2 regions of the Nocardioides sp. HDW12B genome follow, and region 2 is predicted to be linked to the other one. Evidence: riboswitches for the same ligand, from Rfam matches in the RefSeq annotation. Region 2 holds a riboswitch; the other holds the start of a gene.
What was found. Region 2 has a riboswitch for cobalamin ahead of G7072_RS05230 (prenyltransferase/squalene oxidase repeat-containing protein). Riboswitches for the same ligand answer to the same signal wherever they lie in the genome.
Positions count from the first base shown of each region.

Region 1: linked by a shared signal. The riboswitch ahead of G7072_RS13755 (ribonucleoside-diphosphate reductase subunit alpha) and the one ahead of G7072_RS05230 (prenyltransferase/squalene oxidase repeat-containing protein) in region 2 are both predicted to bind cobalamin.

Region 1 is NZ_CP049867.1:2,936,919-2,941,176, forward strand. Features, by position in the region: gene G7072_RS13745 (hypothetical protein) at 1-1,204, opposite strand, end outside; gene G7072_RS13750 (SigE family RNA polymerase sigma factor) at 1,201-1,791, opposite strand; cobalamin riboswitch at 1,881-2,098, shown strand; gene G7072_RS13755 (ribonucleoside-diphosphate reductase subunit alpha) at 2,237-4,258, shown strand, end outside.
Region 2 is NZ_CP049867.1:1,092,428-1,096,685, forward strand. Features, by position in the region: gene lepA (translation elongation factor 4) at 72-1,946, shown strand; cobalamin riboswitch at 2,018-2,164, shown strand; gene G7072_RS05230 (prenyltransferase/squalene oxidase repeat-containing protein) at 2,235-3,317, shown strand; gene G7072_RS05235 (hypothetical protein) at 3,317-4,258, shown strand, end outside.

The DNA.
Region 1 (4,258 bases), 1.8 Mb from region 2:
CCGAGGTTGACCACCGCACGTCACGCCCGTCGTTGCCGGCGCCGACCTCGACGAAGGTCGTCTCGCGCACCGGCCCGACCCGGTGCTCGAGGACGTCCGCGCCCGGCTCGGAGGCGACCAGGTCGGCCAGGGCCCAGGTGTGGCCCTCCCGCTCGATCAGCCGGTCGACCTCGATCCCCGTGCCCGCGACCCGGGCCGGCGCGCCGTCGGCGTACGCCCCGAGGGCGACGAACGCGCCCGGGACCGACACCGGTCGACTCGGCCCGCGCTGGTCGGGGTGGATGCTGGCGGTGAGCTCGACGGTGTCGCCGACCCGGAAGCGTCCCCCGTCCTCCTTCTTCGTCCCGGCGAGCTCGAAGCCGAACCACCCGCCGCCGCCCGCGTCGCGCGGTGCCGAACCGGCGCACGAGGTGCCGCTCCAGCCGCGCTCCCCGTCCACGCGCACGCGGATCATGTGGTCCTGGGCGTCGGCCGTGCACACGTCGGTCAGCCGCAGCATGCCCTCGGGGACCTCGACCTCGAAGGACACCGACGCCTGGCCCGGCCGGCCGATCGCGGCGCCCAGCAGCTCGGCGCCGTCGACCTGGTCGCGGAAGACGATGCCCTGACCGCTCACGCCGGGCGGCACCTCGTCGCCGAGCGTGTAGACGGCGATCGCCATCTCGCCGTCCGTCTCGGCGGCCGGCACCAGCCGGTAGGACGCCGGCCCACCGGGCGGGACCAGCCGCCACGTCTCGAAGCCCCTCGCGCCGCCGGTCCAGCCGGCGGTGAGCTCGCCGGCCTGCCGGTCGACGAGGCTGCCGGTGACCGGCCCCTCGACCGCGCCTCCCGTACCGGCGTTGACGGTCCAGCTGACCAGCCGGGGCTCGTCGGTCGCCGGCAGGCGCAGGTCCAGCGGCCGGTCGGCCGGGCCCTCGACGCCGCCGGAGAAGTCGTAGGTGAAGCCGTTCGAGACCAGGCTCTCCGGAGCCGTCCGGCCGGCGAGGTCGCGCTCGGAGGCGGGCTCCGGCGGAGCCACCTCCAGCGCGCGGAGGGCGGGTACGGCGAGCACCGCGCCGGCGACGCAGGCCGCCGCGACGACGGCCCGACGACGGCGTACGGCGCGGACGCGCCCGCGGACGGCACCGGCGCGGCCGTGCAGGCCGTCGTCGTGGGCCAGGTCGGCGTGCTCGGCCAGGGTGGTCCTCAGGTCGTCGATCCTCATCGTGCCTCCCCCTCTCCGGGGCCGGCGACGAGCGCCGGGTCGATCCTCAGCTTGGCCAGGGCCTTGCTGGTCTGGCTCTTGACGGTGCCGACGCTGCAGTCGAGGACCCGGGCGGTGTCGGCCTCGGACAGGTCCTCGAAGAAGCGCAGCACCACGACGGCCCGCTGCTTGCGCGGCAGACGCCCCAGGGCGTCCCACAGGTCGTGACGGTGGTCGCTGGCGCCGGCGAAGTCGCCGGCCCCGGCGTCGGGGAGCTCCTCGGTGGGGCGCTCACCGTTCCACTTGCGCCGCCAGGCGCTGGCGAAGGTGTTCACCAGGACGCGGCGGACGTAGGGCTCGGGCTCGCCGTCGATGCGGCCCCAGGCGAACCACGCCTTGGTCAGCGCGGTCTGCAGCAGGTCCTCGGCCAGGGCGTGGTCGCGGGTGAGCAGGTAGGCGAGCCGCAGCAGGCGGCTGGAGCGGGCCTCGACGAAGTCGTCGAAGCCCACCCGTCCGGGGTCGCCGGTCCGCTCCCCGCGCCCGGCCCGGGGCCTGGCCTCGTCGCGTCCGGTGGTCGTCGTGTTCACACCCTCTGTACCGCCCGGCATGGGTGAATGGTTGCCCAGAGCGTCTGGGATTTTCCCTTTCGACACGCCGCCCCAAGATGTGGTCCCACTTTTCGCCGCGGCCCCTACATATGGTGGCGCACGCAGCTGGTTCCCGACGTCAGCCAGACGTCGGGAGGCAAGAGGGAACCCGGTTCGACTCCGGGACTGCCCCGCAGCGGTGAGTGGGAACGACAGCCGTCATGAGCACTGGGCGCGAGCCTGGGAAGCGACGGCCGGTAGGGGTCGACCGAGCGATCGGGAGGCGCGCCCACGAGTCCGAAGACCTGCCAGCGCGCCGGACCCGCCGGGTCCGGTGGTCCGAGGCCTCGTGGGACGGCCGACGGCTGCTGCGTCGCTGCGCCGGGTCACCCTCGGACGTTGCCGTCGTACGCCGTCGCCTGCTCGCGAGCCGGACCCTCCAGGACCGATCTCGCGAGGAGAGAGCATGACGGTCACCGCAGCAACCAGCCCAGCACCCACCCCCTCCCCCCAGGGCCGCACCACGATGCAGGTGCGCAAGAGGAACGGCGACTCCGAGGTCGTCGATCTCAACAAGATCGTGCGCGCGGTCGACCGCTGCGCCGACGGGCTGGTCGACGTCGACCCGATGCGGGTCGCGACCCGCACCATCAGCGGGCTGTACGACGGTGCCACCACCGCCGAGCTCGACCGGCTGTCGATCCGCACCGCCGCCGACATGATCGGCGAGGAGCCGGAGTACTCCCGGCTCGCCGCCCGGCTGCTCGCCGGCTACGTCGACAAGGAGGTCCGCAACCAGGGCGTCGCCTCCTTCAGCCAGTCGGTCGCGCTCGGCCACGCCGAGGGCCTCATCGGCGACGAGACGGCGGCGTTCGTCAAGGACAACGCCCGCAAGCTCGACTTCGCCGTCGACCACGGGGCCGACCGGCGCTTCGAGTACTTCGGGCTCCGCACCGTCTACGACCGCTACCTGCTGCGCCACCCCCAGACCCGCGAGGTGGTGGAGACGCCGCAGTACTTCCTGCTGCGCGTCGCCTGCGGTCTGGCGCAGAGCCCGGCCGAGGCGATCACGTTCTACCGGCTGATGTCGTCGCACGCCTACCTGCCGAGCAGCCCGACGCTGTTCAACTCCGGCACGCGCCACCAGCAGATGTCGTCGTGCTACCTCGTCGACTCCCCGCGCGACGACCTCGACTCGATCTACTCCCGCTACGCCCAGGTGGCGAAGCTGTCGAAGTTCGCCGGCGGGATCGGCATCGCCTTCTCCCGGGTCCGCTCGCGCGGGGCGCTGATCCGCGGCACCAACGGCCAGTCGAACGGGATCGTGCCGTTCCTGCGCACGCTCGACGCGTCGGTCGCCGCGGTCAACCAGGGCGGTCGCCGCAAGGGCGCGGCCTGCGTCTACCTCGAGCCGTGGCACCCCGACGTCGAGGAGTTCCTCGAGCTGCGCGACAACACCGGCGAGGACGCGCGCCGCACCCACAACCTCAACCTGGCCCACTGGGTGCCCGACGAGTTCATGCGCCGCGTGGAGGCCGACGAGCTCTGGTCGCTCGTCGACCCCGACCAGGCGCCGGAGCTGCCCGACATGTGGGGCGAGGCGTTCGACGTCGCCTACCGCCGGGTCGAGGCCGAGGGCCGCTTCGTCAAGCAGGTCAGGGCGCGCGACCTCTACAGCCGGATGATGCGCACGCTGGCGCAGACCGGCAACGGCTGGATGACCTTCAAGGACGCCGCCAACCGCACCTGCAACCAGACCCGGGACACCCCCGGCGGCCCGGTCGTGCACCTGTCGAACCTGTGCACCGAGATCATCGAGGTCTCCTCCGACGACGAGACCGCCGTGTGCAACCTCGGCTCGGTCAACCTCGCCCAGCACCTGGCGTCGGTCTCGGTGCCCGAGAGCCTCGAGGTGACCGAGGCGCTGGACTGGGAGAAGCTGCGCGCCACCGTGCGCACGGCGGTACCGCTGCTCGACCGCGTCATCGACATCAACTTCTACCCCAGCGACGAGGCGGCCGCCTCCAACCCGCGCTGGCGTCCGGTCGGGCTCGGGGTGATGGGGCTGCAGGACGTGTTCTTCGCGCTGCGGCTGCCCTTCGACTCCCCCGAGGCGCGACGGCTGTCGACGCAGGTCGCCGAGGAGATCTACCTGACCGCGCTCGAGGTCTCGTGCGAGCTCGCCCGCGAGAACGGCCCGCACCCGGCGTACGCCGAGACCCGCGCGGCCGGCGGCGTGCTCCAGCCCGACCTGTGGGGCGTCACCTCCTCGACCGTCCAGGACGGCGACGCCCGGTGGGCGCGGCTGCGCGCCGACGTCGCCGAGCACGGGCTGCGCAACGCGCTGCTGGTGGCGATCGCGCCGACCGCGACGATCGCCTCGATCGTGGGCGCCTACGAGTGCATCGAGCCGCAGGTGTCGAACCTGTTCAAGCGCGAGACGCTGTCGGGCGAGTTTCTCCAGGTCAACGCGGCGCTGACGCGCGAG
Region 2 (4,258 bases):
CGGCGGCGACCCAGCGGCCAGTCATCACCCAGCCCCGCCCAGATCATCGCCCAGTCATCGCAAAGGGAGTCGTGTCCAAGTCCTCGAGCCGTCCCGCGGCGCCTCAGCCGGGCAGCACCGACCCGTCGATCATCCGCAACTTCTGCATCATCGCCCACATCGACCACGGCAAGTCGACGTTGGCCGACCGCATGCTGCAGCTGACCGAGGTTGTCGACGCCCGCAGTGCCCGCGCGCAGTACCTCGACCGCATGGACATCGAGCGCGAGCGCGGCATCACCATCAAGAGCCAGGCCGTCCGCATGCCGTGGACGGCCCGCAGCGGTGACGAGAGCGGCACGACGTACGTGCTCAACATGATCGACACCCCCGGCCACGTCGACTTCACCTACGAGGTCTCCCGCTCGCTCGAGGCGTGCGAGGCCGCGGTCCTGCTCGTCGACGCCGCCCAGGGCATCGAGGCGCAGACGCTGGCCAACCTCTACCTCGCCCTCGGCGCGGACCTGCACGTCGTCCCGGTGCTCAACAAGATCGACCTGCCGGGTGCGGAGCCGGAGAAGTACGCCGCGGAGCTCGCCGGCATCATCGGCTGCGACCCGTCCGAGGTGCTGCGCGTCTCGGCCAAGACCGGCGAGGGCGTGCCCGAGCTGCTCGACGAGATCGTGCGCCAGACCCCGCCGCCCACCGGCGACGCCGACGCCCCGGCGCGCGCGCTGATCTTCGACTCCGTCTACGACACCTACCGCGGCGTCGTCACCTACGTGCGCGTCTTCGATGGCAGCCTCACCCACCGCGACCGGATCAAGATGATGTCGACCGGCGCGGTGCACGAGATGCTCGAGGTCGGCGTCATCTCGCCCGAGCCGCTGAAGTCCGCCGAGCTCGGCGTCGGCGAGGTCGGCTACCTCATCACCGGGGTGAAGGAGGTCCGCCAGTCCCGCGTCGGCGACACGGTGACGTGGCAGAACAACGGCGCGACCGAGCCGCTGAGCGGCTACAAGCACCCCAACCCGATGGTGTTCGCGGGTCTCTACCCGATCGACGGCGACGACTACCCGACCCTGCGCGAGGCGCTCGACAAGCTGCAGCTCAACGACGCGGCGCTGGCCTACGAGCCGGAGACCTCCGGCGCGCTGGGCTTCGGGTTCCGCTGCGGCTTCCTCGGCCTGCTGCACATGGAGATCGTCCGTGAGCGGTTGGAGCGCGAGTTCAACCTCGACCTGATCTCCACCACCCCCAACGTCGTCTACGACGTGACGATGGACGACGGCTCGACGGCCCAGGTCACCAACCCCAGCGAGTTCCCCGCGGGCAAGATCGCCGAGGTGCGCGAGCCGGTGGTGAAGGCCACGATCCTCACGCCGAAGGAGCACATCGGCACCATCATGGAGCTCTGCCAGGCCAAGCGCGGCAACCTCCAGGGCATGGACTACCTGTCCGAGGAGCGCCTCGAGATGCGCTACACGATCCCGCTGGCCGAGATCGTCTTCGACTTCTTCGACAACCTGAAGTCGCGCACCAAGGGCTACGCCTCGCTCGACTACGAGACCACCGGCGACCAGGCCGCCGACCTCGTCAAGGTCGACGTGCTGCTGCACGGCGACCCGGTCGACGCGTTCAGCGCGATCGTGCACCGCGACGCCGCCTACGCCTATGGCGTCTCGCTGGTCGGCAAGCTCAAGGAGCTCATCCCGCGCCAGCAGTTCGAGGTGCCGATCCAGGCCGCCATCGGCAGCCGTGTCATCGCGCGCGAGACCATCCGCGCCATCCGCAAGGACGTGCTCGCCAAGTGCTACGGCGGTGACATCAGCCGCAAGCGCAAGCTGCTGGAGAAGCAGAAGGCCGGCAAGAAGCGGATGAAGATGGTGGGCCGCGTCGAGGTCCCCCAGGAGGCGTTCATCGCCGCCCTCAACACCAGCGACCCGGGTCCGAAGGACAAGAAGTAGCGCCTCCCGCAGGCTCCGCGCGCAGCGCACGCGGGGCGACGTACGCCACAGGGGAGGGGTGCCCGAGCGGTGCTAGGGTGAGGCGCCGCCGTCCGGCGGCACACAACTCATTCACCTCGCCTGCCAGGGGAAGCCGGTCCAAGTCCGGCGCTGACCCGCAACCGTAGCCCTCCCTCGGGAGGGGAGCCGGAACACCTGCGGCCAGGGGATCTGACATCCACGCTGTCGCGGAACGCAGGTGGACTCCCTCCCGGGGTCCTGCCTGCATTGCAGCGGGAAGGGAAACCGATGCGCTTCCAGCGCTCTGCTCACCGAGCCCTCCTGGGACTCACCACCCTCGCCGTCGCCGCCGGTACGACGTTCGTCGGCCCGGCCGCCCAGGCCGCCACGGCTCCGGCGAGCGCCACCTCCGGCTGGCTGACCTCGCAGCTGCAGGACGGCATGCTGTTCACGACCTACGACGGGGTGCAGTACTCCAGCCCGGGCGTGACGCTCGACGCCGCCACGGCCATGCAGACCGCCGGCGTCCGGGCAGCGGCCCGCGACCGGGTGCTCGACCGCTTCGAGCGCGACGGCGCCGACTACTACGCGCCCGGAGGCAACGACTCCGCAGGCGGGATCGGCAAGACCCTGACCTTCGTCCTCGGCGAGGGCGTCGACGCCGACACCTTCGAGCCCGGCCTCGACGAGCGCCTCGAGGACCGTCTCGTCACGAGCGGGCCCGAGGCGGGGCGCGCGAAGGACGAGGGCGCGCCGGACTACAGCAACACGATCACGCAGAGCTTCGTCGTGCGAGCCCTGACCCTGGACGCCCCGGGCGCCGCGAGCGCGGAGCGCGCGACCGACTTCCTGCTGCAGCAGCAGTGCGAGGCCGGCTTCTTCCGGACCTACATGGACTCGGCCGACTTCACCTGTGACGGCGGCACCGACGAGGAGAGCGGGCCGAGCGTGGACGCCACGGCCTTCGCCGTGCTGGCCCTGGCCGAGTTCGAGCGCACGAGCGGCAGCGACCCTGTCGTCGACACCGCGCTCGCCGACGCCCGACGGTGGCTCCTGCGGACGCAGGCCGCCAACGGCTCCTTCAGCGACGAGGGAGTCCGCAACGCGAACTCCACCGGCCTCGCGGCGCACGCACTGTCCGAGCTCGGTCGCAGCGCCGCCGCCCGCGACGCCGCCCGCTGGGTCGCGAAGCTGCGAGTCACCACGAAGATCGCCAACCAGACCGCGCTCGACAAGGCCGACGTGGGCGCCATCGCCTACACCGCGGCCGACCTCGCCGCGGCCAAGCGACGCGACATCACCGCCGACCGGCTGTACTACTGGCACAACGCCTCCGCGCAGGCGCTGGTCTCGCAGAACCTGATCGGCTGATGCAGCTCCGGCTCGCTCCGTCGAGGGCGGCGACCGTGGTCGCCGCCCTCGCGGTCTCGTTCGCTGCCCTCCCGGTCGTGGCGGGCGGGGCTCCCGCGGTCGCCTCGGCCGGCGCGTGCTCGCCGGGGACCGGCGTCACGATCGTGGTCGACCGGAACCCCGGCGACGGCGCCGAGGGCGCGAAGTACTGCGCGTCCGGCAGCGGCCGGACGGCCAAGGCCGCGATGGAGGCCGCCGGCGTGCCGGTCGAGGAGGTCAGCTCCGAGCCGGGCTTCGTCTGCAAGATCCAGGGCTACCCCGCGGAGCAGTCCTGCCAGCAGACGCCGCCGGCGAGCGCCTTCTGGAAGCTCTACTGGTCCAACGGCACCTCGGCCAGCTGGAACGTGAGCTCCTACGGCTACGCCTCCCTCCGGGTGCCGACCGGTGGCTCGGTGGGCTGGGCCTACCAGGGCGGCGGCTCGGGGGCCCCCGACGGCTCCCCGAGCACGAAGCCGTCCCCGTCACCCTCGAAGCCGGCCGGTGGGTCCGGGGGGAGCACGAAGCCCTCACCCTCACCGAGCCAGCCGTCGGCCACGCCGTCGACGTCGGCCCCGGCGCCCTCCGCGTCCGCCTCCACCGCACCGAGCGCGAGCGCCTCGGCCGCGGAGCAGGCCGGTCCGAAGGTCAGGGAGAAGGCAGCACGCGAGAAGAAGGCCGACACGAAGGGTGAGAAGAAGTCGGACCGGAAGAAGGATGACGACGCTCCCGCCAAGCAGCGGGGTGCGGGTCGCGACGAGCCGACCGACCTGCTCGAGCCCTCCGAGGGCGAGACGGTGACCTCGGGCGAGCTCGCGACCCCGGTCAGCGCCGATGCCGCGGGCATGACGGGCAGCGACCTCGCCCTGCTGGGCGTGGCGGGCGTCTGCATCGCCGGGCTCGCCGCCTCGGCCCTCGTCATGGCA